4 regions of the Brevibacillus sp. BD137 genome follow, and region 1 is predicted to be linked to each of the others. Evidence: riboswitches for the same ligand, from Rfam matches in the RefSeq annotation. Region 1 holds a riboswitch; each other region holds the start of a gene.

What was found. A riboswitch is a leader RNA that binds a small molecule or an ion and turns the genes downstream of it on or off. The one in region 1 is predicted to bind S-adenosylmethionine.
Region 2: linked by a shared signal. The riboswitch ahead of metK (methionine adenosyltransferase) and the one ahead of ODZ53_RS02040 (homoserine dehydrogenase) in region 1 are both predicted to bind S-adenosylmethionine.
Region 3: linked by a shared signal. The riboswitch ahead of ODZ53_RS28440 (2,3-diketo-5-methylthiopentyl-1-phosphate enolase) and the one ahead of ODZ53_RS02040 (homoserine dehydrogenase) in region 1 are both predicted to bind S-adenosylmethionine.
Region 4: linked by a shared signal. The riboswitch ahead of ODZ53_RS07985 (BMP family lipoprotein) and the one ahead of ODZ53_RS02040 (homoserine dehydrogenase) in region 1 are both predicted to bind S-adenosylmethionine.

What each region holds. Positions count from the first base shown of each region.
Region 1 covers NZ_JAOTNO010000001.1:363,954-371,803, forward strand. Annotated here, with positions in the region: gene ODZ53_RS02025 (arsenic resistance protein) at 1-349, shown strand, start outside; gene ODZ53_RS02030 (VOC family protein) at 405-1,220, opposite strand; gene ODZ53_RS02035 (CapA family protein) at 1,299-2,468, shown strand; gene ODZ53_RS02040 (homoserine dehydrogenase) at 2,531-3,796, opposite strand; SAM riboswitch class I at 3,883-3,994, opposite strand; SAM riboswitch class I at 4,060-4,166, opposite strand; gene ODZ53_RS02045 (hypothetical protein) at 4,261-4,395, opposite strand; gene ODZ53_RS02050 (hypothetical protein) at 4,392-4,523, opposite strand; cobalamin riboswitch at 4,555-4,760, opposite strand; gene ODZ53_RS02055 (DinB family protein) at 4,794-5,309, opposite strand; gene ODZ53_RS02060 (cyclase family protein) at 5,327-5,968, opposite strand; gene ODZ53_RS02065 (Gfo/Idh/MocA family protein) at 5,990-6,979, opposite strand; gene zwf (glucose-6-phosphate dehydrogenase) at 7,003-7,850, opposite strand, start outside.
Region 2 covers NZ_JAOTNO010000003.1:69,335-77,184, forward strand. Annotated here, with positions in the region: gene ODZ53_RS07045 (glycosyltransferase family A protein) at 1-257, opposite strand, end outside; gene ODZ53_RS07050 (response regulator) at 319-1,026, opposite strand; gene ODZ53_RS07055 (sensor histidine kinase) at 1,060-2,202, opposite strand; gene ODZ53_RS07060 (polysaccharide deacetylase family protein) at 2,199-3,215, opposite strand; gene metK (methionine adenosyltransferase) at 3,364-4,569, opposite strand; SAM riboswitch class I at 4,703-4,804, opposite strand; gene ODZ53_RS07070 (S8 family peptidase) at 4,866-7,442, opposite strand; gene ODZ53_RS07075 (SLAP domain-containing protein) at 7,622-7,850, opposite strand, start outside.
Region 3 covers NZ_JAOTNO010000023.1:41,637-49,486, forward strand. Annotated here, with positions in the region: gene ODZ53_RS28410 (ABC transporter ATP-binding protein) at 1-77, opposite strand, end outside; gene ODZ53_RS28415 (ABC transporter ATP-binding protein) at 97-1,839, opposite strand; gene ODZ53_RS28420 (GNAT family N-acetyltransferase) at 1,975-2,550, opposite strand; gene mtnA (S-methyl-5-thioribose-1-phosphate isomerase) at 2,649-3,689, opposite strand; gene mtnK (S-methyl-5-thioribose kinase) at 3,686-4,915, opposite strand; SAM riboswitch class I at 5,099-5,244, opposite strand; gene ODZ53_RS28435 (hypothetical protein) at 5,341-5,499, opposite strand; SAM riboswitch class I at 5,640-5,816, shown strand; gene ODZ53_RS28440 (2,3-diketo-5-methylthiopentyl-1-phosphate enolase) at 5,903-7,117, shown strand; gene ODZ53_RS28445 (2-hydroxy-3-keto-5-methylthiopentenyl-1-phosphate phosphatase) at 7,114-7,782, shown strand; gene ODZ53_RS28450 (methylthioribulose 1-phosphate dehydratase) at 7,786-7,850, shown strand, end outside.
Region 4 covers NZ_JAOTNO010000003.1:277,482-285,331, reverse strand. Annotated here, with positions in the region: gene ODZ53_RS07995 (DUF3298 and DUF4163 domain-containing protein) at 1-443, opposite strand, end outside; gene ODZ53_RS07990 (methyl-accepting chemotaxis protein) at 599-2,074, shown strand; SAM riboswitch class I at 2,226-2,348, shown strand; gene ODZ53_RS07985 (BMP family lipoprotein) at 2,549-3,577, shown strand; gene ODZ53_RS07980 (ABC transporter ATP-binding protein) at 3,699-5,228, shown strand; gene ODZ53_RS07975 (ABC transporter permease) at 5,203-6,273, shown strand; gene ODZ53_RS07970 (ABC transporter permease) at 6,260-7,174, shown strand; gene ODZ53_RS07965 (sulfite oxidase-like oxidoreductase) at 7,216-7,850, shown strand, end outside.

The sequences.
Region 1 (7,850 bases):
TTTTATTGTTGTTGCATCTCAAATCTCTAAACTATATACCTCTTTTCCTTTTATTAGCCACGTGATTCCCGTTTATGTAGCCTATATGGCCATAGCACCGATTATTGCACGCATCGTTTCTCGTATATTCCGTTTAGATACTGGAGCAGGGCGGGCTCTTATCTTTAGTGCAGGAACCCGAAACTCTCTTGTCGTTCTTCCTTTTGCACTGGCGCTACCTGAACCTCTAAACGGGGTAGTGTCTGCTGTCATCGTAACGCAAACTATTGTAGAGCTGATTGGGGAACTATTATATATTCGTCTTGTTCCACATGTACTTTTACGAGGGACGAAGGGAAATGCTGATTAAACGATCTACCAGGGGTGGCGTCAACTTCATTGGTACCACCCCTGGTTCTACATAACTATTCCAGCTCTGCTAGAAAGTAAGATCCTCCACCAATCTTATACTCACTATTCGTCCCTCCTGCTGCCAACCTCGCAAAAAACGGTCTTTGCCCGCGTTTTTTCCATGCAGTCTGCGCCATTCCCTCCTCAGTCGGTTGGCAAAGTACTACATTTCCACCCGGAAGTTCAAATGCTTGGCAGATGGCCCCCAATTCTTTATCGTGGAATACTTCGCTCTTCTCCCACCGAAACCAGCTTTGCCAACGTGCTGTTGCTTCTTCCAGATCCGTCACGGCATACCCTACAGACTTGAGATCGGCAGCACCGTTCGGATGTGCGCCAATGATGCCGCGATTAGTCAAATCTTCTCTTCTCTCTGCATCCGTTTGCGACCATTCAATGAGAAAGGGCGGGAGAAGAGTACTATCTGCATCTTCGAGGAACAACATCCGCCATCGAAGCGTCGTGCCATCATCACGCGTACGACTTCCCGCAACAGGCCCAGTAACCTGCAAGCCTTGGCTTCGCAAGCGCTCTGCCCACGCATCCATCTCGTTGGTCCGTAGGGCAATCTGGCCGAATCCTTCTCCCTTTGCCTTATCCTCGATGCATTGACGTATGAGCGGATTCTCTGATTGTTGAGCAAGCTCCTGGTGTTCAACCGCCAAAAACTCAACATAAGAAAGCCCGAAATAACTAAGGCTATTCCATGTCCCCCAAGACGCATGACGCCCTCCAGCTACCGTATGAAAACCCGCTTGGCAAAATTGCTCCGCTGCTTCCTGAGGAGTCCGATGTACAAAATGAACCAAATGATCAAAAGTTAATCGCACCTTTTTTCTCCCCTTTTTCGTATTACTTATAGGATATCAAAATTCATTTATGTAAGGATAGAAAGACAAGGGGGAAAAATGAACGAGAACAGATCAAGCCGGATACATGCTCGGCGCAAACGCTCACGCAGAAAATGGGCACGTGTGGGAAAGAGCACGCTCCTCTTTAGCGTGTTGGCCATCTTCGTAGTCGGAACCTACTACTTATTCCAAACTGCCATGGATGGAGAACATGCCAACCCGAACACCCAGCCTGCTCCTGATAATACAGCGAACCAAAAGTCTTCTGTGCAGCTCACCTTTGTCGGTGACATCATGATGTCAGGAAACGTTGAGAAAACCTTACTTGCAAATAGCTATGACTACCCATACAAACATGTAAGCTCGCTCTTTTTGCAAGATGATATCACCATTGCCAATTTGGAGACCCCGATCACCGACACAGGTGTTGCTGCTCAAAACAAGGAGTATGTTTACAAGTCATCGCCACTTGCTGTTCCTGCCATGAAAAACGCTGGGATTGATGTGGTGAATCTGGCCAATAACCACTCCATGGACCAAGGCGTTCCGGGATTGCTGGATACCTTTGACGCTTTGGACGAAAACCGTATAGAATACGTCGGTGCCGGTAAGGATGCAAGCCGCGCCTATTCACCTGTTTTCCTAGAAAAGAACGGCATCAAGATCGCGATTCTCGGCTTCAGCAGGGTCATTCCCGAAACGAGCTGGTTTGCAGGGAATTCCCAACCAGGTATGGCCGCTTCCTATGATCCTACACTGGCAGTGAAAGCGATCCAGGATGCGAACAGCCAAGCGGATCTCGTGGTGGTGATTGCACACTGGGGCAAAGAACGCTCCGATTATCCTGTCGATCATCAAAAGGAGCTGTCTCGTGCCTACATCGATGCTGGTGCAGATTTGATTGTCGGCGGTCATCCCCACGTACTGCAAGGCTTTGAAAGATACAACGACAAATGGATTGCGTACAGTCTTGGCAATTTCATTTTCACACGTTCAAACGAACCCAAGACTTGGGAAACGATGGTCCTGCAAGCAAACTGCTCCAAAAGTGGTGATTGTGAGCTAACGATGTTTCCATTTCATGCAGAATTGGGACAAGCTGTACCCATGAATGAAAGCAACGGCGCTACCCTGTTAAAACGCATTAAATCCATTTCTGAGCAAGTCGACATACAAAGTGACGGGCGTGTGCAGCCACGTGCAAAGGCGGTGGAGACTGCCCCCTGATAAAAGAAGCCGTGTTTCCAGATTCCTGGAAATACGGCTTTTCTTCTTATGGTTCCTCTTCCTTACGCAGATTCAAGAATAGGGAAGCAGCGCACTTCTAAGCCAAAATCATTTTTCAATAAGGACTCATGCTGTTCACTGATTCCCGTCACGATCAACCCTGCGCGCAAGACGCCTCCCAAATCGAATTGGACTTTTAGTTTATGCACGTTCACCCCGGCCTGCTGAAGGAAATGCAAGACCCGATCTGGCGTCGCAGTATGACATGAGCCCTCCAGATAACATAGGACGGGTTCTGCCGAGTCCACCGTGCCTCCAGCTTTGTCAGCCGTTTTTTCTTTCCAGGTAGGATGCGGCGTGAATGGCTGTGTCAATAAATAGGCCAAATCCTCCACGACTGCACTTGCTGTAGGGAGCTCTCCTGCCCCTCTTCCTGTAAACAACAGGTCTCCAACGATGTTGCCGGATAGCTGGACAGCATTAAACGCATCGTGGATTTGCGCCAACGGATGGCTCAGCGGAAGCATGGTTGGTTCAACAGATAGTCGAATGCCTTTTTCGTCTTGATAAGCCTGCGCGATCAGCTTGATCCGGTACCCTAAGTCGCTTGCAATCCGAATGTGACCTGCTGACAAATCTGCAATTCCTTTGCGAACAACATCCGCTAAAGGCAGCGATTCTCCATAAACAAGCTGTGCCAGGATATACAATTTGTACATAGCATCAAAGCCTTCTACATCCGAACGAGGGTCTGCTTCCGCATAGCCCAGCTCCTGTGCTTGCTTGAGCACCTCCTGGTAGGAGAGCTGCTCTGCTTCCATTTTCGTCAAAATGAAGTTCGTTGTTCCGTTGAGAATACCGCGAACACCTTGGATATCGTTCGTACGTAGGAACTGCCGGAGCACACTCAAGATCGGGATACCCCCAGCCACACTCGCTTCATAGGCAAGATGCACTTGATACTGATTTGCCAAATCGACTAGCTCTGTTCCTTTTTTCGCCAGGAGCTCTTTGTTGGCGGTTACCACATGGCAGCCCTTTTCGATCAAAGCACGTACGTAGCCATAGGTAGGTTCTACACCGCCCATGACCTCCACCACGATATCCACATCGCTTCTCAATACATCCTCAAAATCTGTCGTTAGTAAAGATGGGTCGACATGAACCGCCCGCTCTTTTTCCGAGTCACGCACCAATGCCTTGACGATCTCAATTCGTTTTCCCAGACGAGAAGCCAGCTTCTCCTGTTGTGAACGGATCGTTTTGATTACGCCCCCACCCACTGTCCCCAATCCCAATAATCCCACGCGTACTACTTCTGCACTCATCCTGACCACCCCATACCCCAAATTTTAGATAAAAAGAAAAGCCATCTTCGATAAGAAGAAGGCTTGATAGCAGCTAATGCTCCCCCTCCTTATCTCCCAGGACGTATATGTCCTGCAGGAATTGGCACCTTGTCACAAAATATACGTGACGGTTGCCGGGCTTCATCGGGCCAGTCCCTCCACCTCTCTGGATAAAGAAAATATGAAATTAAAAAAACCTTCTTCGCTAAGAAGAAGGTTCATCTACAAATGGAGTAACCCGCTTCTTATCTTTCGAGACGAAACGTCTCGCAGGAATTGGCACCTTGTTGCAATATGCAACGGTTGCCGGGCTTCATCGGGCCAGACCCTCCACCTCTCTGGATAAGAACTATTTATGCTGTTGAGCTTTATTCTAAGAAATTCCAAGGCAAGCGTCAACAAAATTCTTTCTTTTCTGATTGCAAGCTGATTTGGCAAGGATTTCAGTTGTGGGTGAACAGGCTTTCTACCTCTTCCATACTGCAGCAAGCACAATGAAACACGCCCTCCTGGCACTCCTCAGGCTGCTCTTTTTCCTCAACATATCCGCACCATTGGCAAATAAAAAGTTGTATCATTGCTCGCCCTCCTCTTCTATTATTCTGCCCAAAATAAAAAGAGCATTTTCCGCACGACCGTGACGATCGTTAGAAAATGCCAGAAAAGGAGGGGCATACTTGTCCACTCGCTGTTTTTCGCAAGCCATCTCTAACACCTCCCTATCTCCCGTAGGTCTATCAGTGTTGTCGAAACAGGCAGGTCTCCTGACTATGGGTTCATCGCCTAGCGTCGCCTTCCCCGTCTATTTTGATAGACCAGTGGCTTTTTGGACGCTGACTCCCCTCTTACAGTGGCGGGACCGTGTCGGATTTGCACCGAGCTTCCCTATTATCCTTGTGGCGAGTTGGTTACGCCCTAAGGAACCTGTTTCCACCTATGAAATTGTCTATTCTCACTACTACCCTCAGATTTTACCTTACCCGAAGTACCGTTCTTTCAAAATGCTAGTGTGGTGAGCTTCATGTCCAGCAATCACGTAGGCCAATGTCCTTGCAGATAGCTTGTTTCCGTTGGCAATTCCTGTACGCAACCACGCTTCTGGCGAGATTCCTCGCACCTGCGCGATGGTGGAAGCACGGACAGCCTTATACTCTTCCAATAAATCAGACAGATCTCTTAGCTGAAAACACCCGTGTTCGACAAATGCATTCTCATCAAAACCGACGAGGGGTGTCCGATCTCCTCTCGCGATTCTCAGCAAGCGATAGCTCATGATGCGTTCAGTATCGAAGAGATGACCCAACACCTCTTTAACCGTCCATTTGCCTGGCGCATACCGATAATCAATTTGCTCGGGCGCAAGGGACGAAAAGAACGCGACTTGCCTCTCTCCTTGCTGCGTGAGGATCGTTTGGAGCTCCCCCTCCGGTACAAGACCAATGTAATAGTCAAAATAAGCAGCGTATTCATCGCGCTCTGGTCGTCTGAGCATCTGTTTCCCACTCCTCGTCATTCAGTTTCAATAGACAAATTACTATGTAAACCTTCAAACAATAGGACCCTTGCCGGGGCTGCATCCGTGCCGACCAGCTTGAGTGGTGCAGCTACCAGAAAATACTCGCCTGGCGGGACCTCTGCTAGCCGTAAGCCTTCCACGACAATGACTCCCGCTGCAAACAATTTTTTATGTGTGGGGTGACCTTCCTGGCTGCGTTCGATTCCAAGTGCATCGGTACCAATGCCACGCACCCCTAGCTCACTTACATATTCCGCACCTTCTTCAGACAGAAAGATAAATTCAAAGGAGAACGCCTCTTCAAAAGAGTTTTTCGTTTTAAATAGGACAAAATCTCCTCGCGCAAGATCGAAGCTCTCCAAGTCAGCGCGAGTGATTCTGTCCTCGACCGCTGTGAGATCGAGAACCTTGCAAGGGCCCACTAGCTTCTCCAAGGAAATACTCTCAAATGTATCACCAGCATTCACCATGTGCAGGGGAGCATCCACATGGGTACCCGAGTGGAGGTCCATGTCGATTCTCGATTCTGTTACATAACCGTTGGTAGCGGTACATATTTTCGGCTGTTTTTCCGGCTTGTTTTTATACACCGTCATTCCTTCGTACACGGTGGCGGTTACATCATACATTTTCATCCCAAACGCCCTCCCTTTTGCCTACTGTTTTTTTCGATCCGCTGGAAAAACAATCCCCATCTGCCTTCTCGCTTCATCCATGACCTGCATGGCCATTTTGGAAACTTCATGCGAATTCGTTGCAGATTGTCTGGCCCCGATCTTCGCCAAGTGTAGGAATTCTCTTATTTCATAATGCATGGTCTTCGGGGTCTGCGGCCTTGCTACTTGCTCGGTTCGTCCGTCCCTGTAGCGAATGTCCACTTCTTTGAGATGGTTGATTCGATCGATCACCATCGTAGCGTCCTCCCCTTGAATTTCTGCTGGCTGATAGGAGGTCGTAATTTTCGAGAAGCTAATGATGGCATCCATCTCTCGATACTTCAACAACATACTGCCTTCTCCGTCCACTCCAGAATCAAGCACGATTCCGTCTGCTTTGATCACGTCTGGTTTGCCAAAAAGGATGAGTAAAGGATAAAGACAATAAATACCGATGTCCATCAAGGCTCCGTTTGAAAAAGCAGGATCAAAAGCACGTAAAACCTTCCCTTCGCGGTAGGCGTCATAGCGCGAAGAATATTGGCAATTGCTAGCAATAAAACGTCGTACTTTTCCCAGCTTGTGCAGGTTGTCTTGTATCGCAAAAAAATTCGGCAACAGTGTAGATTTGACAGCTTCCATGAGCAGCACGTCATTTCTTTTCGCTGCCTGGATCATTTCTTCTACCTCACTCGCATTAGAAGCCAGTGGTTTTTCACACAATACGTGCAGCCCCGCGTCCATGCACTGGATCGCTTGTTCCGCGTGGTAGGAGTTGGGGCTTGCAATATAGACTGCGTCAATATTTTTGCTTGCAGCCATTTCTGCTAGGCTGCTATAGGCGAATGGAGCATGGTACTTGTCCGCGATTTCCTTGGCGCGTTCGATCGTACGTGAATAAACAGCCTGAAGAGAAAATCCTTCTACTTCTTGACCAGCCTGGATAAATTCCTCGGTGATCCAGTTCGTTCCGATTACGCCAAATCGCATCTCATCCGCTCCCTTTTCTTTTTCTATCTCGTTGCAGTGACTGGCAGTCGTTCTTCGACCTTATCCAGCCACCACACGAATCCGTCTGCTGCAAGCAATTGCTCTGCAGCCTTTGGTCCGAATGAGCCTGCTTCGTACGTAAAGAGCGGCACCAAATTTTCAGCGAAGGCTTCCAAAATCGGTGTCACCCAATCCCACGACAGCCGAACCTCATCCCAATGCGCAAAGTAAGTGGAATCCCCTCGGAGTGCATCGAACAAGAGCAGCTCGTACGCTTCTGGCACGTCTTTTGTCCCTGAACTGAAATCTACCGTCACCGGCTCAATCTTACCGCTATTTGTCGGATTCTTACTATTTACCTGCAAAGCAATACCTTCGTTCGGATTCACACTGATGATCAATAAATTTGGCGATGGCGTTTCATTTTGCTCCTGATATAGCTTTTCGTGCGGATTTTTGAACTCAATGACGATCCTGGTTGATTTCTCTTGCAGTCTTTTTCCCGTGCGAATATAAAAAGGTACCCCTTCCCAAAACGGGTCATCAATCCAGACACGCGTGGCAATATACGTTTCTGTCATGGAAACGGGATCGACACCAGGCTCGTCCCTGTAGCCAGCTACAGACGTTCCTTGAATATGTCCAGCGCTATACTGACCGCGAATCACGTGTTTCCCGACTTCTTCTTTCTTCATCGGGCGCACGGCTGCCATCACCTTGCGTTTTTCTTCGCGGATATGGGCGGATGTGATTCGCTTCGGAAGCTGCATGGCGATAATCATCAGCATTTGCAGCATATGATTTTGGAGCATGTCCCGCAGTGCTCCGGCTGGCTCGTAATATCCAGCCCGGTCCTCGACGCCGACGGTTT
Region 2 (7,850 bases), on a different contig from region 1:
TTCGTATCATCGTCAGACCCATCATCTATCAAGGTAATTCGGATCGGTCTGCCACTCCAATACGAGCGAAACAGCAGACTCCTCACTACACGTTCCAGCACCTGTTCCGAATTGCGCACCAGCAACCGATAATGCTCATGCGGGAGCTCGCTCGCGGTATCCGTCCGATTGGTCCAGTGCTCCGCGATCATTACCAACAAAGAGGAGCAGCCAAATGCTGCCAAAAGCCATACAATCAGCTCTTCCATCACGGTCATACCTCCTCCTATACCAAGGTATGCCGCACAGCTTGAACAGAGTGCAAATCGGAAGCGCTTCCTACAATTTCACCCAGCCGTTTTTAATGGAGATGACAACAGCTTGTGTCCGGTCTTGAACATTGAGCTTTTGCAAAATGCTGCTGACGTGATTTTTAACCGTCTTTTCACTAATAAACAGGAATTCCCCAATGGCACGATTGCTTTTTCCTTCTGCCATCAGCTGCAATACTTCCCGCTCGCGACGGGTAAGTGATTCGATCACTTTTGGATCGATGGCTTGCGATTCATCTACTGAGAAGCTACGCTCTGCCGTCCCTTCCTGCTCGCTCAGACGACGGAATTCTTCAATCAGCTTTCCCGTCACCTTCGGATGTATGTATGCACCACCACTCGCCACTACACGCACAGCGTCAACGAGGTCTGACGTTCCCATTTCCTTCAGCAAGTAGCCAGACGCTCCAGCTCGGAGTGTACGATACACATATCCCTCATCATCATGAATCGAGAGCATAATCACACGAGTAGAAGGGCTTACCGAAATCACATTTTCTGCAGCAGAAACGCCATTTATGTTCGGCATGTTAATATCCATCAACAAGACATCCGGCTTGTGCTCTTCCGCCAATACTGTGGCTTCTCCTCCGTCCGCACCTTCCCCGACGACCTTGAAATCTTCTTCCATTTCCAATATTCGCTTTACGCCTTCGCGAAATAATTGATGGTCATCCACAATCACAATGCGGAGTTCTTGCTGTCTCTTATCCATGGTTCATCCCCCAGTACTTATTTACGTATCACGTCACAATTTTATCGGTATTTGGAATATAACCTTGGTTCCCTCTCCCGGAGCGGATTGCAGCTCGACACTGCCCTCTAAGAGCTGTACACGCTCACGCATTCCCAAGAGTCCAAAAGAGTTGCCATTCGCCATGCGTTTTTCCAGATCGAATCCGACCCCATCGTCTTTGACGACAAGGCTTAACGAATCTTGTACAAATTCCAGCTTCACTTGTACGGTCGTAGCGCCTGCGTGCTTCTCCACATTGTTCAGACATTCCTGAACCAACCGGAAGATCGCCGCCTTTACCGAACTGCGCAAAGGAGGCTCCACACCGAATACTACCAGATCGATGGAAGACTGAATTCGCTCTTCGCATGTTTGAATATATTTTTGCAAGGTAGGTACTAGCCCTAAGTCATCTAATGCCATCGGACGCAAATCAAAAATAATACGTCGAACATCCGCCAAGCTCAAGCGTACCATTTCCTTCAGCTCGTGGAGTTCCATTTGCGCTTCCAAAATGCGTTCGTTCTTCAGCATGCGTTCTACTATTTCCGAACGCAGCACGACATTCGCCATCGATTGAGCTGGCCCGTCGTGAATCTCGCGCGCGACACGCTTGCGCTCTTCTTCCTGAGCCTGGATTACCTTTAAGCCCATCAACTGATGCTGCTTAGCCGATTCCAGTGCCTCGCCTATCTTGCTTAAGTCACCCGTCAAGTAACCAAGCACGACGCCCATTTGAGAAACCAGCTTTTCTGCTCGGACGATCGTTTCTTCCAAAGTACGTAGTTGACGCTCCAAATCATTTCTTCTGCGCTTCAAATTGTTTTCCCGCTCGCGGTAAATGGACAGTTCTACCTGAATACGGCTCGCCTCTTCATACGCAACCCGAATGTCTTCCTCCGTGTACATATGAAAATTGCGACTGACCAAGACGAGCTTGTTGCGTGATTTGCGATATGCAAGTTCAAGCGCATCGACTTTTTGAATCACTTTGGAAATCTCTTGTCGAAGTTCATGTAATTCAAACTTCAATGAGTTGCCATGCTGTCTGGCGTTTTCAGCTATATCAAATATTTGGGTTTTACTCGTTTCTACGGTTTCAATCGTTCGTTTGATCACCCCGTCCAGCACGCTGATGTCTATCGCTTTGTTCATGATTGCTCTCCTTCAAACTCATTTTTAGCCTTCGTGAACAACTGTTGGAGGTGCTCTTCTTTTACGTCTCGCAGTCCCATGTCATTGCGTGGAATGGCAAATGGATCTGTTCCCTGTTTTACGAATCCACGATTAGATGTAAACACATAGCGGTAGCCAGCTTCACGAGCTGTCTCCAGTACGATTGGACTTGTGTATCCAAACGGCAACGAGATGACTTCGATCTCTTGCTTCATCCAATCGCTTAAGCTGACGCGAGATATACGAAAATCCACAAAGAGGCGGTCCCTGTACTCTTTTTCGTCCTCTAAACGATGCAAGTCCTTCAGAAAGACCGGAGCTGTTTCTGGGCCAAGATCGCCCCACTCATTTCTTTCTTCCTCTTCATGCAGACTGTACGTATGGGACCCGATTGTAACCAGTCCCGATTGAATCATTTCATTAACTTGTTGACGCGTAAGTGGTGGCGTCATATTCTCCCGTTTTCGATCAGCTACATCTCTTAAGCGCCCCGCAATCGCGAAGTTCACTGAAGGGTAGCCGTATGTACGTAAGATCGGAAATGCTTCTTTGTAGTAACTCTCATACCCATCGTCAAACGTAATCAAAACAGCATTCTCAGTCGGTAAGGTACCCGTCTCCATAAATCGCAGGAACTCCTCCAGCGAAATCGGATTCAGGTCATTATCATGCAAAAATTTCATGTGTTGGGCAAATTGATCAGGAGCTATGACATACCGCTGATTCGATTGATCCGTGACATGATGGTACGTCAAAACAACAACCTGATTGTTATACCACTTTTTCGTTTGAACCACTGCTTCTTCTGTTGGTGTGACGTTTGGCTCAGCATTTTTTGTCTCACTTATGCTTATAGACGTATCCACTTGGGGAAAAGGTTGCACTTCTTGTTTATTCTTTTTTTCCAGAAAAGATTCGCCTAAGAACCCAATAGCCACTATAAAAAACAAAAAAGTAAGAAACACGATCAGGAAGAGCCTTCTGTTCGGCAAAAAAACCCCTCCTCTACTTCCTCACTAGGAGATTCGACACAGTCATACAAATTCCTGTGCAACAATTGACCCAATAATTGGATGACTCTGCTCCTAAAAGAAAAAGAGCCCAGTAGCAACACCAGGCTCTTTTTATGTCTTTCGAATATTAGAGTTGAGCAGCCTCTTGCTTCAGAACTTCTGCTTTGTCTGTTTGCTCCCAAGGAACATTCAGGTCATTGCGTCCGAAGTGGCCATATGCAGCTGTTTGTTTGTAGATAGGGCGACGCAGGTCGAGCTGCTTGATGATACCAGCAGGACGCAGGTCGAAGTGTTTGCGAACCAATTTCACCAGAGCTTCTTCGGAAATGGTACCTGTGCCGAATGTATCTACTGCGATGGAAACTGGTTGTGCTACACCAATTGCGTAAGCAACTTGTACTTCGCATTTGTCTGCGAGGCCAGCAGCCACGATGTTTTTCGCTACATAACGAGCCGCGTAAGCACCGGAACGGTCAACTTTCGTCGGATCTTTACCGGAGAACGCACCACCGCCATGACGAGCATAACCGCCGTAAGTATCTACGATGATTTTGCGGCCAGTCAAGCCAGCATCCCCTTGTGGTCCACCAATTACGAAACGGCCAGTTGGGTTGATGAAGTATTTGGTTTCAGCGTCCAACAGTTCAGCTGGAACAACTGGTTTGATTACGTGTTCAACCAGATCTTGCTTGATTTGCTCCAAAGTTGTTTCAGGAGCATGTTGGGTAGAAATAACGATTGTATCGATACGAACTGGTTTGTCGCCATCGTACTCAACGGTTACTTGTGTTTTTCCGTCAGGACGGAGGTAAGCAAGTGTTCCGTTTTTACGTACTTCAGTCAGACGACGAGCCAATTGGTGAGACATGCTGATTGGAAGTGGCATCAGTTCAGGTGTTTCATTGCAAGCAAAACCAAACATCAAACCTTGGTCACCAGCACCAATTGCTTCGATCTCAGCATCAGTCATTTTGCCTTCGCGTGCTTCCAATGCTTGGTCTACACCAAGTGCAATGTCAGCGGACTGCTCGCCAATTGCAGTAATAACACCGCAAGTGTCAGCGTCAAAACCGAATTTCGCACGGTCATAGCCGATTTCACGAATGGTTTCACGAACGAGCTTTTGGATATCCACATAAGTGTTTGTAGTGATTTCACCTGCTACGAGAACCAAACCAGTAGTTACGGAAGTTTCGCAAGCTACGCGAGCGTTTGGATCTTTGGAGAGGATCGCATCCAAGATGGAGTCGGAAATTTGGTCACAAATTTTATCCGGATGTCCTTCAGTTACAGATTCGGATGTAAACAGACGACGACCTTTTTGCAAAGCCATGAGAAAATACCTCCTTTGACCTCATACAAATAGTGTGGTAGCCGAGTTAGGATTTTATCTACGTAAACGCAAATAAAAAACCTTTTCCAATTTTTAGGAGGAAAAGGTTTGAGCGTTTTTTGCTTCCTTCATCCTCTTATCGGCCAGAACAGATGTCCGTTCTGCTGGTTAGCACCGCTCTAGCTCGGTTGCCGGGCTTCATAGGGCCAGTCCCTCCGCCTGCTCTGGATAAGAGTATCCATTACGGATAATAGAATAATTGTTTTTTTCAGAGATGTCAATAGGAAAAATTTTACTTATAATTGATAGGCTTTTGAAAGTACCACCACTACCTCGGCGCGAGTTGCTCTTCCATTCGGTTTAAAGGAAGAACCGTACCCATTAACCCAATTTCTCGATGTCAAAGCCTCGATGGCAGGAGAAGCCCAGTGACTCGTTGGCACATCCCGATAATTCGAGGTACCGTGATTATACATCAACACATTACGTGCCCGGGCGATCATTACCGCCATCTCTGCACGCGATATCGGCTGATCCGGCTTCATTTCATTCTTCGGGTACCCTTTCAAAATTCCCAATTGATAAGCTACACCTAAGTTGTGATACGCCCAGTGCCGCTTTGGCATATCCCGGAAGGTCGCTTTTCCTGTGTAGGTAGTCGCTACCTTAGAACCGGTCGCACGCATCGATTTAAGCAGCATCGTCGCAAACTCTGCACGGGTCACTGCCTGATTCGGCTTGAATGACGCATCATTAAACCCATTTACAATATCGCGAGAGCTAAGTCTGACGATCTCCGAGCGCGCCCAGTGGTCCGAAATATCGCGATAACCCGCTATCAATTTCTGCTGCGTCACCGTGAGTCGGTACGATTCATATTTGAACGAAGTACCACTATTAAGGCGTACATAATATTTTCCTGGCTGCAAACGCAAACCGATAATATCGTTTCCTCGCTTAGACAGCTCCGCTACCTCATTCGTCGAAGCAAGCGCATAGTTCATATTTCGGTCGCTATAGAGCGCGAAACGAAAGCCGCTATCGACAGGAATGTACGGCGCTCGGAACGTGACATACGATTCACTATTCACAGTAAATTGGAACCAGTCGGAATCGGTAGCTGTCGGTATCGTGCCTGACATCACTGTCCCACCGCTTAACGGAGACGCTGTTTGATAGGTGTCATTCGGCTCATTAAAATCTTTTTTTACTGGCGTGTATCCCAGATCCAGCTGATATTCGCCATTCACCGCATTGCGATTGTACTCACTCACACGGATGTAATACTTCCCTGGTGACACTTCTTTTTGGACGCGCTCTGTCGGATTGTCTTTTGTTCCATTATCGTAGGTAGGGTCCCAGACAACCATCTTTTTACCGAGCTCTTGTTTACCAATACTCAGCAATAAATCGACACGCTTGTTATCAGGACTAACAGCGACATCCAAATGCCCGTATTCACGAACATAGTAGGAGAACCAATCCTGATCCCCTTCATCGTGAAAATTGCCTGTTACACTGATTTCGTTGCCTACGAGTGGCCTTGCCGTCTCTTGCGTATCATTCGGTTCGTTACGGTCCGGATTGATGGTAAACTTACTCGTCAGCACGTAGGTAAAAGCGTTGTTGACCCCTCCGTTACGCATTAACCGGATATTCATTTTCCCCGCTTTGACCGGGACAGTTATCGTATCCCCATTTCCGAAGTACTGTGTAATCGGCGCACGATTCTCTGGGTAAAAGGTAGCTGCCATCGCGGAAGAAATACCGGATGTCACTGACGCTGTAAAGCTGACCTTCCCATCGTAAGGGATGTCCATCTTCAGCCAGTCTATCGTATCTTTTGGTCCCAAATTTCCACGTATCTGAGACTCGATCGGGAACGCTTTTGCTGAGTACGTCTGATTATTCGGCTCTAAAAAGTCATAGGATAAGGACGTTCGAACTGCCTTGTCGACATTTAGCAACCCGTAGCCCGTTTTCCGGTCCCACCCCTTTTCCCCTAAATCCGTAGCCGTTTGATAAAGCAATTGTCTTACATCAAATGGACTTAGTTTGGGATGACGAGCTAGTATGAGAGCCGCTGCACCCGCTACTTGTGGTGCGGCTGCTGAAGTACCGCTAAAGGAACCGTATTTCCCCCCTAGCTTGGTCGTATAAACATTGAAACCGGGCGCTACCAGGTTAAGCTCAGGTCCCGTATTGCTTTGATACAGCACTTCATTGTTACTCCTTACAGCCCCTACCGCTACCACCGTGGGATAAGCTGCCGGATAAGCCACTCGGCTACTCTCATTGCCACTCGCTGCAATCAGAACGGCTCCGCTTCTTTCCGCTCGTTGCACAGCATTCGCCAGTTCTTTGGAGTAGGACATGCTGCTGAGAGACATCAGAATGACTTTGGCACCACGATCCAAGGCAGTATTGATACCCTTAGCAAGAGTCTGGACCGTAGTATCACCATTTTTGGCCAAAACTTTAATCGGCAAAATCTTGGCATTCCACAAGACACCAGATACACCAATGCTATTATTCCCGCTAGCAGCCAGTACACCAGTTACTTCTGTTCCATGTCCGTTATCGTCCTGGGCCGATCCCCCGGGATTGACCAGATTCACACCCGGCAAAAGGTTGTCCTTCAAATCAGGATGCCTATAATCCGCACCAGAGTCTAGCACCGCGATGATAATCTGTTCATTACTATTTACGACTGACCAGGCCTGTTGAGCTCTAATCTGACTCAAATGAAGCTGGTTACTTAAATAGTAGTCATTCGATGCTGGTGGTGCTGCAGCATAGATTGTTTGGTTGTTTGCCATCAATAGTGCGACACTTATCGCAGTCGCTACTGACATGTTCACTGATTTTTTCATGTAAAACAGTCCTTCCTTCTCTCCCCTGCAAAATCAGCAGTCTAAAAGGAATTCAGGTATTTATCTTCTCGTCCTAGCATAGCGGATGAAAAGGGAGACATGCAACCCTGATTAGCCAATATTTGGAACGTTAGAAAAGAACAAAACCCTTTTCACCATGGGCAAAAAGGGTTTTCTCCTTACTGTAACAAACCTTTATTGTCTTCCACTTCAGGTGCTACCTGAGCTTTTTCTTTTTTTCTTTGCTGAGCTTTTGGAATAAAAGCAGTCAGTTCCGCCAGATTTACCTCTTCCTTTTTAATGGAGGAGAACGGAATATCAAATGCCCATATACGATGGCTATTTGCTTCTACCTTCATGTTTTCCAGGGTAAAGTGTACACGTGCTACAGTATCGCCATCCTTATCA
Region 3 (7,850 bases), on a different contig from region 1:
AACAATGCGCCTAGTATTTGCTTTTGAAATGGCCTGGCGTACTCGGTCAAACGCCCCCATACATTTTGTTTGCTCATGAAACGTTTTCCCCCTCTCTCAACCAGCCACATCCTGCTCCATTTGCTGACGACGGTACTGCTCTGCATACCAGCCGTTGCGCTGCATCAGCTCGTCATGTGTCCCCTGCTCGACGATCTGCCCCTCATCCAGCACGAGAATCAGCTGTGCGTGCTGTACGGCAGACAGACGATGAGCAGTAATAATGGTCGTTTTATCCGCGCGCTCCTGTCGCAGATGACGAAGGATACTCTCCTCCGTCCGCGCGTCCACAGCCGATAGTGAATCATCGAGAATCAGAATACCCGCATCCATTAAGAGAGCGCGTGCAATGGAAATGCGCTGTTTTTGCCCCCCGGAGAGGGTGACCCCCTTCTCTCCAACCATGGTTTGCAATCCCTCTCTGAATTGGGCCAAATCTCTCTTCATCTCCGCAAGCTCCAGCGCATGCATCACTTCCTCGGTCATCGCTTGTGGTTTCCCGAATGCAACATTTTCGGCAATCGTCCGTGAGAACAGCAAATGCTCCTGAGGCACGTAGCCGATTTTTTCCCGCAGCGTATCAAAAGCGAGTCCTTCGATTGGGATGCCCCCGATAAACAGGACTTGTTCCTTCATCTGATATTGATGCAACAAGGCACGGCACAACGTCGACTTGCCGCTTCCCGTCCTCCCGACAATCCCAAGCGTCTCTCCTTCACCCAAACGAAACGAGATGTCGGTGAGTGCTGGCTTGTCAGTGCCCGGATACGTAAAGGAAAAATGGCGTGCTTCTACGGTATTGGCGATTTGGCTCGTGACTGGATTCGTTGCTTCCGTCACATCTGGCTGCTCCACCATTAGCTCTGTAAAGCGTTTGTGGGATGCGCCACCGCGTTGCAACACATTAACCAGCCAACCAAAAGCGAACATCGGCCAAATTAAAAGTCCCAGGTACAAATTGAACGCAACCAAATCTCCTAAGGAGATAGCACTAGTGAACACCAAATACGTGCCATAGCCCAGCCCGATCAAAAAGCTGAAGCCAATAATAATCGCGATCGTCGGCTCGAACAGGGCGTCGATCCGCGAAACGCTCACATTTCGCTCCAACGTTTTTTCACTGACCCGGCGATATGCCTCAATATCGGCCTTTTCCTGAACAAATGCTCTCAATACCCGAACGCCCGATACGGATTGTTGAACATGATCATTCATCTCTCCGAAAGCTTCCTGTGCCAAGTAAAAGCGATCATGCAGCAACTTTCCATAGTACGCCGTTGACCAAGCCAAAAACGGCATCGGGATCAGCGCAGCCAGCGTCAGCTTCCACTCAATCGCGGTCACCATGACGCCTAGCGTCAACACGGTCATGAACAACGCATCGACAAGCGTAAGCACCCCTGTACTCGCCGTTTGTTCAATGGCAGGAATGTCGTTGGTAGCCACGGCCATCAGATCACCACTGCGTTTGCGATGAAAAAACGACGGGGTCATTCTGGTCAAATGGGCAAACAGTCGCTCACGTAGCGTTCTTTCCAGAATCAAGGCTCCCCCATTTAACAAGTACCGCCAAAGAAACCGCAACCCATACAAGCTCACACCCAATACGAGCAAGATGACCACTGTTTGCGTCAAGTCAGCGTCCGTCAGGGAGCTGTTGCGAATCGAATCCACCGTATCCCCGATTAATTTCGGCGGCCATAGCATGAGGACATCGATGACAAACAGCACAGAGATTCCAATGACGTATCGCTTCCAATAGGCACGAAAAAACCAAGATAATTGCCGAAGTGTCTGCATGTAAATCACCTCTATTTATTTAGACCTAACAGCACGACTAAAAAAGGGCTTGCGAATCACGCGCAGCCCTCTTGATCTGTCTTCACCATCGTAATTTACAGAATTTTCATTGTCAATCAATGCATACAGTTCAATCTAAGATTTTTTATCGGTTTTCCAGTCAAGCCATTCCTCTTTTAGCAGGCTGTAAGTGGCATGATCCACGTAATGATCGTAAAGGAATTCATTCCGGCGCAGTATCCCTTCCAGTTGAAACCCTAATCGTTCCGGGATCGATCTGCTCTTGTAGTTTTCCGTAGCAGCCTGAATCGTTACTTTTTCCAAATCCCATGACCCGAAGATCAACACGTCCAAGTAGGTCGCCACTGCTTCTGTCATCAGGCCCTTTCCCTGAAATTGCGTACCCAGCCAATAGCCAATGGACGTCTTTTTGTTGATCCAATCCACCGTATGTACGCCGACTGTGCCAGCCAGACGTCCTTGGTACCAAATACCATAGTGGATGCCGCGATTATCGTTGTACTGATGAATCGTCGCTTGGATGAATTGGCGAGAATCCTCTACCTTCTTCGTATAATTCAGCCACGGCAGCCATTCCATAAGTTTCTCCCGGTTCGAATCCGTAAGCAAAAATAACTCCTCAGCATCAGCTACTTCTAATTGTTTCAGGTACGTATCTTCATTGGTGGCTATCTGTTGGATCGTTTGCATACGAATCTCCCCTTTTCTTGGATATTTTACTGGAAAACGCCAAAATGAGCAAAAAGCGCCCGCCAGCAACAATAGGCGAACGCATATAAAAATGTCTTTTACTTTTTGCTATTGCCGATCTCTTCCGGCTTGAAAATGCCTGTCTCCGTAACGATCGCTGTAATGTACTTCGCAGGCGTTACATCGAACGCAGGATTGTACACCTTGATATCGTCTGGAGCTACCTGTTTGCCCAAACCATGGGTAATTTCCTCGGCTGGACGCTCTTCAATCGGAATATCTGCGCCTGTCGGTGTGTCCAAATCGACGGAGGACAAGGGAGCTGCCACGTAAAAAGGAATGCCGTGAGCTTTTGCCAATACCGCTACCCCATACGTACCGATTTTGTTGGCGACATCGCCGTTCGCTGCTACGCGGTCTGTCCCTACGATGACAGCCTCTACTTTTCCTTGGGACATGACCATCGCCGCCATGTTGTCGCAGATCAGCGTTACATCAATCCCTGCTTGCTGCAATTCGAATGCAGTAAGACGAGCTCCTTGTAGAACAGGACGGGTTTCATCCGCGTACACCTTCAGGTTCCAACCGCGTTCCTTTGCCAAATAAAAGGGAGCAGTAGCCGTACCGTACGCTGCTGTAGCCAATGCCCCTGGATTACAGTGCGTGAGAATTCCCATACCGTCATGCAACAGAGTGAGCAGATGCTCCCCGATGGTCCGGCATACTTCAGCGTCTTCCTTTTGAATCGCCAATGCTTCATCGAGTACTGCCGCCTTCAACTCGGCAATCGACGCACCGCTTGCTTTTTCAACACGAGCCTTAATGCGATCCAATGCCCAGAACAGATTCACTGCTGTCGGACGGGACGAGCCCAGGTAGTCTGCCTGCTGGTTCAATTCCTGCCAAAAATCGTCGTAGTTACTCGCTTCACTGCCACGAATGCCCAGGTAGAGCCCGTAAGCTGCCGCCATGCCAATGGCTGGTGCGCCACGTACTTCCAAGCGTCGGATGGAACCCCATACTTGCTCGGAGGTGGTCAAGTTCAAATAGATCGTTTCTACTGGCAGACGCGTCTGGTCAAGCAAGACCAATGCGTCATTCTCCCACTTTACAGGTGCCAATTGAGTGCTGGTTGTCATACTGCTGTAGCCTCCTGGTAGTAGCGTTCAGTTATTGTGCGTACGATGTCCGTGATATCTGTCGATTCCTCGATGCCGCCGCGACCGAGAATCAGCGCTTCTCCAATCGTGAGTGCCAGACGCTCTGCTTCTGCGCGAGTCTGGTCGTCTTCGATGGCATTCAGGTCCGCTACGCCTGCCAAGCCAATGACACGACGCAAGATTTTGCATCCGGCATAGCCTGCTGTATCCTGAATCAGGCGCTTCACGTAGCTTTGCCACAGTCCTTCGACATGGGCGCTGCGCTCTTTGGCGTGCTTGTGCCAGAGTTGAACGAATTGCGAAACGAATTCATTCCAGACATCCTCGACTGTTTCCAGTAAGTATTCGCGGTACGCTTCCCGTTCTCCTTGATCTTTTTGCAGACCGTGCTGTCCTGCGTAGTTGAGCAGCAGATTGGCTATAATCGCCCCAATGTCAAAGCCGATTGGGCCGTAGTAAGCGAACTCTGGATCGATTGCTTTTAGGCTGTTTTCCGTGATGAAAATACTTCCGGTATGCAAGTCACCATGCAGCAGTGCCTCCGAGCGCGTAAGGAAATCGTATTTCAGCTTGGCGATTTCCAGCTTCAGCGGCCTGTTGTTCCAGATCGCCTCGACTTCGCGGCGGATCAACGGGTTGAAGTCGTTAGTAGGCGCATTTTCATACGGATCGGTAAAGACGAGATCTTCTGTGATTTTGCATAATTCTGGATTTATGAATGTTCCGACTAGCGTTTTTTTATCGTATGGATGTGCGCCCAGATCGGATGTGAAGAACAACGTTTGCGCGAGAAAACGGCCAATTTGTTTCGCGAATAGCGGATACCGCTTTCCTTCGATCAACCCTTTACGCATGATGATGTGGTCCCCGACGTTTTCCATGACGGTCAACGCAAGTTCCCCATCGAAATGATACACCTGTGGCACCAAGTCCGGAACGTATTTGTGCTGAATCCGGAGTGCCTCGCTCTCGATGCGAGCCCGATCAATCGTAAGCGGCCAAGATTCCCCCACAACGCGGGCAAAAGGCAGTGCTTGCTTAACAATGACGCTCTTACCCGTTGCTGGCTCTTGAATGTCAAAAACCAGATTGAGGTTGCCATCCCCGATTTCTCGGCTGGTCAGCTCTGCTCCTTCGCTAAAAAGACTCGGTATTCCCTTTACGTACTCTACTGCTTCCTGTTCAGTCAATGCGCGATATGCCATGATTCCAAAACTCCCCTCTACGTATTTTTCCTCTATCTCTACTTGTTTTGTTTGTGTCCCAAGAGTATTAGAAAACTGGGCTTCGCCAAGCTTTTTGGTGAAGCCTTCGTTGCACGAAAAAAGACCTCTTTTCCCGAAGAAAAGAGGTCGCTGTCGTCACGTGTAAGAACCGTGTTGATGTCCCCCTTATCTTCCAGACCACTTTTGTTTCTGCAGGAATTAGCACCGTGCATGTCGCCTGTTAATCAGTCGCTTTCTCGCGTCTGAATGGCGTCATGTCGGTTGCCGGGTATCATCGGGCCAGTCCCTCCACCTTCTCTGGATAAGGTATCCAAAACGTATTCGGTTTTTGATTTAGTTTGAATCATACAACCAACGCTTCCACGATGTCAACACCCTTTTGTGCAAAAATTCGCACCTTGCTATCAATAGCTGTATGGTGTTCCGGATGCCGCAGGTCGCTCCCAATTCCACCAGTCTACCTTCCCTAAAAACGCTGCTGTTATCGACTTTTCTGCCTTGAGCTTCAGCAGTTCTTTCGTAGGTCCGGTGAGTCCTCCAGACCACTTTCCCAAGCCCTTCACACCCTTTCACCCCTTGCCACGAAGGAATTGTAAAAAAGTTTCATCTTCGTCTCATTTTTCTAATAATCTCCTGCACATTCTCTGCAAAAACAAGGATTGACTCCTGACAATGAACGTCATATCATGGGGGAAACGAATAACTCTTATCGCGAGCTGGCTGAGGGACTGGCCCTATGATGCCCGGCAACCGGCGCTATACCATGAATCGTACGCTCATCATGCGTACCTTGGATAGCGAAACGGTGCTAATTCCAACGGATAAGAGTCGAGATCGAGCAATTTGGGCTCGTTTCGGCTACTGACCCGAGAGATGAGAGGAGACGAGACGCTTTCATAGTCGACAACCGCCTCCCCGCTCAATGGGGAGGCTTTTTTTATTAATTCAAGGAGGATTTGACGTACCATGAGTGAACAACGTATCCTCGTCACCTATCTCACACAAGCAAAAGACTTGAACAAAAAAGCGCAAGCCATTGCTGTCGGCATGACAGTCGGTTCCTGGACGGACCTGCCGCTTGCCAAGCAAGCTGAACTAGCGCCATATCTCGGTGAAGCTGTGAGCGCGACACCGATTACGACACTGGAAAACGGAGAAACACGCGGTCTGATTACCGTTAGCTATCCGACTCGCAATTTTACAGCGGACATTCCATCCTTGTTAACCGGAATATTCGGCAAACTATCGATGGATGGCAAAATCAAGCTCATCGACATCGTTTTCCCTGAATCATTCCTACAGGCTTTTCCTGGACCGAAGTTCGGCATTGATGGTCTGCGCGAACGTTTAGGGGCACATAACCGTCCGCTCTTGATGAGCATTTTCAAATCGTGCCTAGGTCTTCCTTTCGACGATCTGAAGACGCAATTCCGAGCACAAGCCTTGGGCGGAGTCGATCTCGTGAAAGATGACGAAATCTTCTTTGCAGATGACCGTGCTCCTTTTATCGAACGGATCAAAGCGTTCAAGCAGATCGCACAGGAGACCGAAGCTGAAACTGGCAAGCCCGTCCTCTATGCAGCCAACCTGACTGGACCTGTGCATGAGCTGAACGAAAAAGCGAAGCGTGCGGTAGAGGCGGGTGCTGACTGCCTCTTGTTCAACGTGCTGGCCTTTGGCTTCGATGCCCTGCACCGTTTGGCAGCCGATCCTGACCTACACGTACCAATCATGGCGCATCCAGCATTGGCAGGCGCCTACTATCCATCACCTGATTACGGCATCGCCACCCCGCTTCTACTCGGTACGTTGATGCGTGTAGCTGGGGCAGATTTGGTGCTCTTCCCATCCCCATATGGCAATGTCGCTCTGGACAAAACAGAAGCGTTGCAGCTCGCGAAGCATTTGACAGATCCATTGAATGGTGTACGCCGTTCCTTCCCGGTTCCGTCTGCCGGCATTCATCCGGGGCTGGTTCCACAGCTTTATCAAGACTTCGGACTCGATCAAATCGTCAATGCAGGAGGCGGAATCCACGGTCATCCCGGTGGAGCAACCGCAGGAGCGAAAGCATTCGTTGCTGCGATTGATGCAGTCACCGCAGGCCGAACATTGGAAGAAGCCTCCTCGGAATCACAAGAACTGGCGGTCGCCCTGGAAAAGTGGGGTGGCGCGCGATGAGTAAGAAGCTCGTCCTGTTCTGCGATTTCGACGGAACGATTACCGAAAAAGACAACATTGTAGCGATTGTCCGCAAGTTCGCTCCCCCTGAGTGGGAAGCCTTGACGGAGCAAATCCTTTCGCAAAAAATAAGCGTTCAGGAAGGGGTTGGCAAGCTGTTTCAGCTCTTGCCCTCCTCCTTGCGCCAGGACATTATTGATTTTATTGTCCATGAAGCGACCATTCGCCCGGGATTTGCTGAATTTGTGAGCTATTGCCGCGAAGAAGGCATCGAGCTGTTGATCACGAGTGGCGGCATCGACTTTTTCCTGGAGCCTATCCTGGCACCCTTCGATCTTACCGATGTACCGATCTACTGCAATGGCAGTGATTTCAGCGGAGAGCGCATCACCATTACGTGGCCAAACGCTTGCGATGAACATTGCACGAACGGCTGCGGCATGTGCAAGACGACCATCATCCGCCGTTACGATCCAGCAACCCATTTCCGCATCGTCATCGGCGACTCCATCACTGATTTGGCTGGAGCCAAAATCGCTGATTATGTGATTGCCCGTTCCTTCCTTGCTGACAAGGCAGAAGAGCTGCAATTGCCGCATAGCAAGTTTGCCACATTCCACGATGTGATTCGTATTTTACAGCAAATCCAACAGGAGGTCGTCTAATTCATGATTGCAACACTCGAACAACGTCTGGATGCCTTTCGCCGTCTGGATGACGCCAAGCTGACATT
Region 4 (7,850 bases), on a different contig from region 1:
GTAAAGCCATTAAGTGTGGGGATGTTTCTTTCTTTGATTTGACGCTTGATGTTTTCGGAAATCACCTTGACGTAATCGCTTCCTGGCTTGAATAATTCCCGCAGCGTATACAGCTTGCCTGTTTGGATATCAGCGGTGATCGAACCGAGGAAGGTCATGCCGTGAGCCATTTGCGGTGTATAGGCGTAGTTGCTCAACACAACACTGAAAATGCCGCGTTCGTTTGTCTTGATTTCGTAGCTTCCTTGCATTTCTGTATTTCCCGGTACCTGGACCCGTTGTTGCTCGTGAATTAAGCCTTGAACCGTTTGATAAATCGCCCGGTTGATATCTTTTTCCGCTTGCTGGTTGGCTAATCCCGCCAATTGCGGATAGTAAATCGTGGTGTTCGGACGGCTAATCGTCCGTGTCAGCACGGTAGCTGGCAATTGATTAAGTTCCACTTTTCTCCGTTTACCTCCTGTACGCGAGAGTTGTGTAATAGCCTATTCGAAATTGTTTTTGGCTGTTCTCACTTTTTTCACAAATTTGCCAAAGGTTTGGCTATATAATGGGGAAAGAATCCGATACATAAGTAAAAAGGAAAAGGGGGGCAATTATGATTCAATTGATTCGCAATACCTTAACTGACAAAGAAGGCTTTATGATTTTTATCCTATGGAATCATTTGTGGATGGCGGGGCTCATTGCCTACCAAGTGGATGTGAATTTCTGGAAAGTGACGTCCTTGGGATTGCTGGTCACTTTAATTGTTTCGCCGTATTATTTCATTCGCAAGGATAGTCTTGTAATTCGTTACCTGGTGGCAATTGGACTCATGTTTTATGCGATTTCATTCGATCACTTTACCGATTACCAGGAGATCACCTTCCTCGCTTTTATCGTCATGGGCTTTTTAGCAGCGTATTTGGATTGGAAGCTGGTCGTAACAGCGGGAATTACCCAAATCATTGTCACGGTTATTGGGTTCTACACAGGAACCTACCAGATCTTCGATGGCGATTTTTCGGAGCTCAATTTGCTTATGCGTATTGTCACGATTCTCATGATGATGGGAGCCGTAACGTATCTCTGTCTCGCCGGACAAGCCTCTCTGCAAAAAGCGCACGACGCAAGGCAGGAAGCGGAAGAGAAGGAGCGCCGTCTGGGAGAAATGCTTTTGAACATCCAGGAAATGACGGAGCAGCTAGATCGTACAAGCGATCATGTGCATGAGCATGCGGAAGGTACGAAGCGCAATACAGATGAAATGATGGTAGCCTTCAAGGAAGTCGCCGTCGGCATGGAATCACAGGCGAATTCTACGGTGAAGATCGAAGAAGAGGTTCAATCCATCGATCAGGAAATCGAGGCAGTCACATCGCAGACCAACGCAATGAAAACAGAATCGCAACAAAACAACCGTCGTCTGACAGAAAGCGTTCAGATGATGAACGATCTGTCCTCACAGATGGAGCAAATTGTGCAAGCAGTCAATGTAGCAGCCTCTACGATTCACCAGCTCAATCGGCAGGCGAATCGCGTAGAGGAAATTGTCGGCGCTATTAATCAGATCGCGACACAAACGAATCTCTTGGCACTGAATGCGGCGATTGAATCGGCGCGTGCAGGCGAGCATGGACGGGGATTTGCTGTGGTAGCGGATGAGGTACGCAAGCTGGCAGAACAAAGCGCGACAGCCACACAGGAAATTACCGACATTCTCAAGTCACTCCACCAGGAAAGTGAGAATGCGGTGCAACATATGAGCAGTGGGGAAGTGTCTGTTGCAAAAGGCCAAGAGCTGGCCGTAAAAACAGTGGCCTCCATTGAAGCAGTGCGTGCTGGTATGATGGCCTTCCTAGAAGCAGCTGATCAAGTAAGCTCCAGCATGGACCGGGTAAAAGTGCGTTCCGGCGAGGTTGCCATCGAGATGTCGACCATTACAGCCGTAACCGAGGAATCCGTAGCCAACTTAGAAGAGCTGTTTGCGACAGCAGAAAACCAGCATCAAAAAGTGCGTGAGATTACGGAAGAGCTGGGCGAGCTGAATACGTTGTCGCATCGCCTCCAGCAAACCTTTCACGTAAATTAGAGGTTGCGCTTCTCGCCAATTTCTCGGTGCTGAAAAGATGACTTTTTAAACTTTTATTTACTTGTAGAAGTGTTTGGAATTGAGAAAAAAGAATTGCATTTTCGAACCGTTCTGCTAGAATGAATTCCATTGTAACTAAATATATTCACCCACCTTATCAAGAGCGGCGGAGGGACTGGCCCGATGATGCCCGGCAACCACTGATCATGTCTATGCATGAACAGAAAGGTGCCAATTCCTGCAAAACCTGTACCATGGTTTTGACAGATGAGGAAGAGAACGGCTTCGTACGCAAACTCTTCCTCCGGGGAGAGTTTTTTTGTTGTATTTGTAAAAGAAGAGGAGGAATAAACGAACGATAAATTAATTTTATAAGAGAATATTCGTAAATGGTATTGAAAAAATAGGTAAAAAGCCGTACATTACCTAATAGGATAAAGAAAAACGTAAAGTTCGGATAGGGAGAGATACATCATGAAGAAGTTATTGCTGGCATTAACGACATTCGCAGTATTGGCAACAGGGTGCTCGACTGGCACAAGCGCACCGGCAGATCAGCCAGGAGGACAAGCAGCAGGACAAGAGGGCGCGGCCAAAAAGCGAATTGCCTTGATTTTGCCTGAGAAAATCGGTGTCAATCCATTCTTCCAACAAATGGACGAGGGTGCCAAGAAAGCTGCACAAGAGCTGGGGGCAGAAGTAAAAACGATCGAATCTACAGACCATGGAGCGATTGAAGAAAATCTGCGTGTGGCTGTTGCAGAAAATTATGATTTGATCATCACTTCTTCCTTTACATCAGAGGATGCATTGAAAAAAGTAGCTACCGAAAATCCTGACCGTAATTTTGCGATTATTGATACGGTAGTGGATTTGCCAAACGTTCGCAGTGTTACCTTCCGCGAGCAGGAAGCGGCTTACCTGGTGGGAGCAGCAGCAGGCTTGGCAACGAAAACGAACAAAGTGGGTATGGTTGTCGCTCTTGATATTCCGCAGTTGAAAAAATGGACGGTTGGCTTCGGAGAGGGCTTGAAAGCGACAAATCCAAAAGCAGAGCTCATGGTCAACTATGTAGGAAGCTTCACTGACCCGGCAAAAGCGAAGGAATTGGCTTTGCTCCAAGCTTCCAAAGGCGCTGATTTCATTAACGGTGCAGCAGCAGTAGGCGACCTCGGCGTTTTCGAAGCGGCGAAGGAAAAAGGTTTCTTCACAGCAGGTCAGGACGTTGACCGTACGACGATTGATCCAGAGCATATTGTTCTGTCCCAATTGAAAGGAACTGACGCGGCAGCTTATGAAACCGTGAAGACCTTTGTAGAAGGAACGTTCAAACCAGGTGTTGTGGCATACGGCTTGAAGGAAAAAGGTGTTGGTGTAACCTATGTCACGCACGAAAGCAAGACGCCGCTGAACGCTTTTATTGGACAAGAAGTGGTGGATAAAGTGAAAGCGATCAGCGATGAGATTGTAGCGGGTAGCCGCAAAGTACCAGACCAGTTTTAAAAAGGTTCTCGGTACTGAACGTTTATTTATAGCTTGTGCACAGTGATGGATGTGACCGACTACGGCTGTGTAGTCGGTCTTCCATTTTCATAAAAGGACGTACAGAAATGAGGGAGTGGGAATGACCGATCGCTTGGAAATGAGGGCCATGACCAAGAAGTACGGAGATTTTACCGCTAACGACAAGGTGTCGTTCTCACTGGCAGCAGGAGAGGTCCATGCGATTGTCGGGGAAAATGGAGCGGGCAAAACGACACTGATGCGGATGCTGTACGGGATGGAGCAGCCGACGTCGGGAGAGATCGTGTTAAACGGCAAGCCAGTTGTTTTTCGCGGACCAGAGGACGCGATTCGAAATGGAATCGGGATGGTTCACCAGCACTTTATGCTCTTCGGAGAATTCAGTGTGACTGAAAATATCGTGATCGGATATGAGCCGAAGCAAGCAGGCTTTTTCAACAGAAAGGACGCAGAGGAAAAGGTGCGGGCGCTGAGTGAGCAGTATCGCATTCCGATTCATCCGCAGGCTATGGTAGCAAATTGCTCGATCGGGGAACAGCAACGGGTCGAAATTCTGAAGGTCCTGTATCAGGGAGCGGATATTATCGTGTTGGACGAGCCGACTGCTGTCCTTACCCCGCTGGAGGTACGCGACCTGCTGCAAACGATTCGAAACTTGGCAAAGAGCGGCAAGAGCGTCATTTTGATTACACACAAGTTGCAGGAAGTCATGGAGGTAGCCGATCGTATTACGGTACTGCGCGGGGGCAAAGTGACGGGAACGGTTTCGCGGAATGAGACAAATGCGGATGATTTGGCAAGATTGATGGTCGGACGAGAATTGCAGGAGCTAGCTGAACGAGTCCCTCTGGAAAAAGGCCCCTTGTTGCAGGTGGAGAATCTTGCGGTTCGAGAAAAGCAGACCCTGCTCGATCAAGTCAGCTTTACCGTACACCACGGGGAAATCGTAGGAATCGCAGGTGTTTCCGGGAATGGACAATCCGAGCTGCTACAAGCGATCAGTGGTTTGCGAGCGGCACAGGAGGGTACGGTGCGGTTAGGTGGCAAGGATGTGACGAACAAATCAGTAGCCACCATTCGAGATGCCGGCTTGGCACATATTCCGGAGGATCGCTACCTGTGGGGAACGGCCAAACTCTCAAGCGTCGAGGAAAATGCGTTGATGGGCTATCAGCGAAAGCCTGCTTATAACCGCCGTGGCGTCGTTTTGCGGGAGAAATTCCGCCAAGTCGTAAAAGGCTGGGTTGATCAGTTTGCCATCAAAACAGGTTCCCGACAATTGCAGGAGCTGGCAGGGAATCTGTCAGGTGGAAATTTGCAAAAGCTGATCGTAGCAAGGGAGTTGGGACATGAAACTCCGTTTTTGATTGCAGCTGAGCCTACGCGAGGCGTGGATATCGGTGCCATGGAGTACATCCATCAGGCGCTGATCGAAAAGCGCAATCAGGGAGACGGGATCCTGCTCGTCTCCTCCGAGTTGTCCGAAATTCTCGCCTTGTCTGACAGAATTTTGGTCATGTATAAAGGGAGAATCGCAGGAGAGCTGTCACGCCTGGAGGCAACCGAAGAAAAAATCAGCGTGATCATGGCGGGAGGAAGCATTCATGGCAGCAATCAAAGAGCTATCTAAGTCATTGGTTCAGCCGTTCTTGGCTGTCGTCATCGGTTTGTTGACCGGGGCACTGGTTATTGCTGCCGTTGGCGAATCGATCTTGGGAACCTACCAGGAAATGTGGAAAGGGGCCTTTGGCAGTTTTTATTTCTTAACGTCTACCTTAGCGAGAGCCACACCTATCATGCTGATTGCCTTGGGTCTTTCCCTCGCATTTCGGGCAGGGGTATTCAACCTGGGAGCGGAAGGGCAAATGGTGCTTGGTGCCGTCAGTGCTGCGTTAGTCGCGATCTATTTGCCAGCGCCGGGAATGATCAAAATTGTGGCGGGTATTTTCGCGGGAATGGCGGTTGGCGGGTTCTGGGCGTTGTTGCCGGGCTTTATGGAAGCACGCTTTCGCATTCCGTTGCTCATCTCTACGTTGCTCTTTAACTATATTGCGGTATTGTTTGCGAGCTATCTCGTGACAGAGCCATTCCGGGATCGCTCAGGCTCTGCGGCACTGGCACAGACCGTCATGCTGGAGAAAAGCGCTTGGCTTCCAAAGCTGTTTGCGGGAATGAGCGTGCATGCAGGGTTTTTGTTTGCGATCGTTGCAGCGCTCTTGTTGTTCTGGGTCCTTCGTTTTACGCCTTTTGGCTATGAAGTGAAGATGCTGGGTCAAAACTCGCTGTTTGCTCAATACGGAGGAATTAATCGAATTCGGGTGATGCTGACCGGGATGTTTGCCAGTGGTGGCTTGGCTGGCTTGGCGGGAACCGTCGAGGTAATGGGGGCGCACTATCGCTTCGTGGACGGGGCGCTGACTGTACCAGGCTTCGCCTGGACGGGCCTGATGGCAGCCTTGCTTGCGAACTCGCACCCGCTTGGCATTATTGTGACTTCGATCCTGCTTGCTGCTTTTCAAACAGGAGCCATGGGTGTAGAGCGCAATACGGATGTACCGCTGGAGCTGGCAAGTGTTATACAAGCCGTATTGATATTATTCATCTCCGCCAAGTTCAGCTACGACTGGTGGAAAAAGCGGAAGGCAAAAGGAGGGGAATCGCATGGAGCTCTTTGATTGGTCCCTCCTCAGTTCTACCATTCGGATGGTCACGCCGATCTTGTTGGCAGCTTTGGGTGGAGCGCTCTGCGCACGTGTTGGAATTTTTAATGTTGGCTTGGAGGGATTGGTACTGGTCGGTGCCTTTTCCGCGATTGTCGGCAATCATTTTACCGGGAATCTCTTTCTGGCCGTTTTGATTGCAGCTCTGGTCAGCATCGTCTTTTCGCTCTTATTCGCGTACATGACGATCAAGCTTAGGGCGAATGAAATCGTCGTTGGTGTGGCGATTAACTTTCTCGCGCTAGGATTGACGACATTTGCACTGCGGGCGATCTTCGGTGTCAAAGGGGCGTTTTACGATAAGGATATGGCTGGCTTGCCAACCGTCGAGATTCCTTTCATTCACGATATTCCGGTCATCGGAGGCGTTGTCTCCGGCCATTCGCCACTCGTGTACTTTGCATTTTTGGCTGCGATTCTGTTGTATGTGTTCTTTTATCGGACGGTTACGGGCTTCCGCGTCCTCGCAGTTGGTCTGAACCCCGTTGCGGCACGTAGTCTCGGTCTGAAAGTGACGGGGCTTCAGGTGCTGGCGATTGTGATGAGTGGCGCCTTGTGCGGGATTGCAGGAGCGCAGCTTTCACTGGGGCAAGTCACGATGTTTACAGAAGGGATGACGGCTGGCCGGGGCTTTATCGCATTGGTAGCGATGATGATGGGGCAGTCGCATCCACTCGGTATTTTGGCTTCGAGCCTTTTGTTCGGGTTGATGGATGCCCTTAGTATTCGTTTGCAGGGCTTTTCGCTTCCGACGCAATTTACGGCTATGCTGCCATACGTGCTGACGATTGCGGCAATGTTCTTCTTGAAGAACAAGAGTCAGATCGGCAGCGACAATCAGCAGAGCACCCGTTAAACATAGACCATATAGACAGCGGAGACAGGGGGAAATGCGATATGAACAAGGCAGATCGGATCAAAAAAATGAAAGTACCCGCCCCAGTGGAACCGGGACTCGCCAGACGACTTCCGCCGGGACAAATCCTGACAGAGCGTTTTCCCATTTTGCATGAGGGAGACGTGCCGGTGTATGACATGAACGAATGGACGCTGCGTGTTTTCGGGGAAGTAGACCGGGAAGTGACGCTCTCCTACGAAGAGATCATGACGATGCCGCAGGTGACAGTGACGAGCGACATTCACTGCGTGACGCGCTGGTCCCGTTTTGACAATGCGTTTACAGGCGTGCGTTTTTGTGATTTTCTACAGGCGATTGGCGTGACTCCGCAGGCGAGCTTCGTCATGCTGCACGGTGATCACGACTATACCGCCAATGTGCCGCTCGTTGATCTGGAGCGTGATGATGTGTTGCTGGCTCACTCCTTTGACGGAGAGCGACTGACGGACAAGCACGGCTGGCCGCTTCGCCTGGTTGTTCCACATCTGTATTTCTGGAAAAGCGTGAAGTGGATCAGAGGAATTGAATTTATGACGGAAAACAAGCCCGGCTTCTGGGAGCAAAATGGTTTTCACTTGATCGCAGACCCGTTCCGCGAAGAGCGGTTCTCCGGTGAAGCATTGCCGATTCCAGA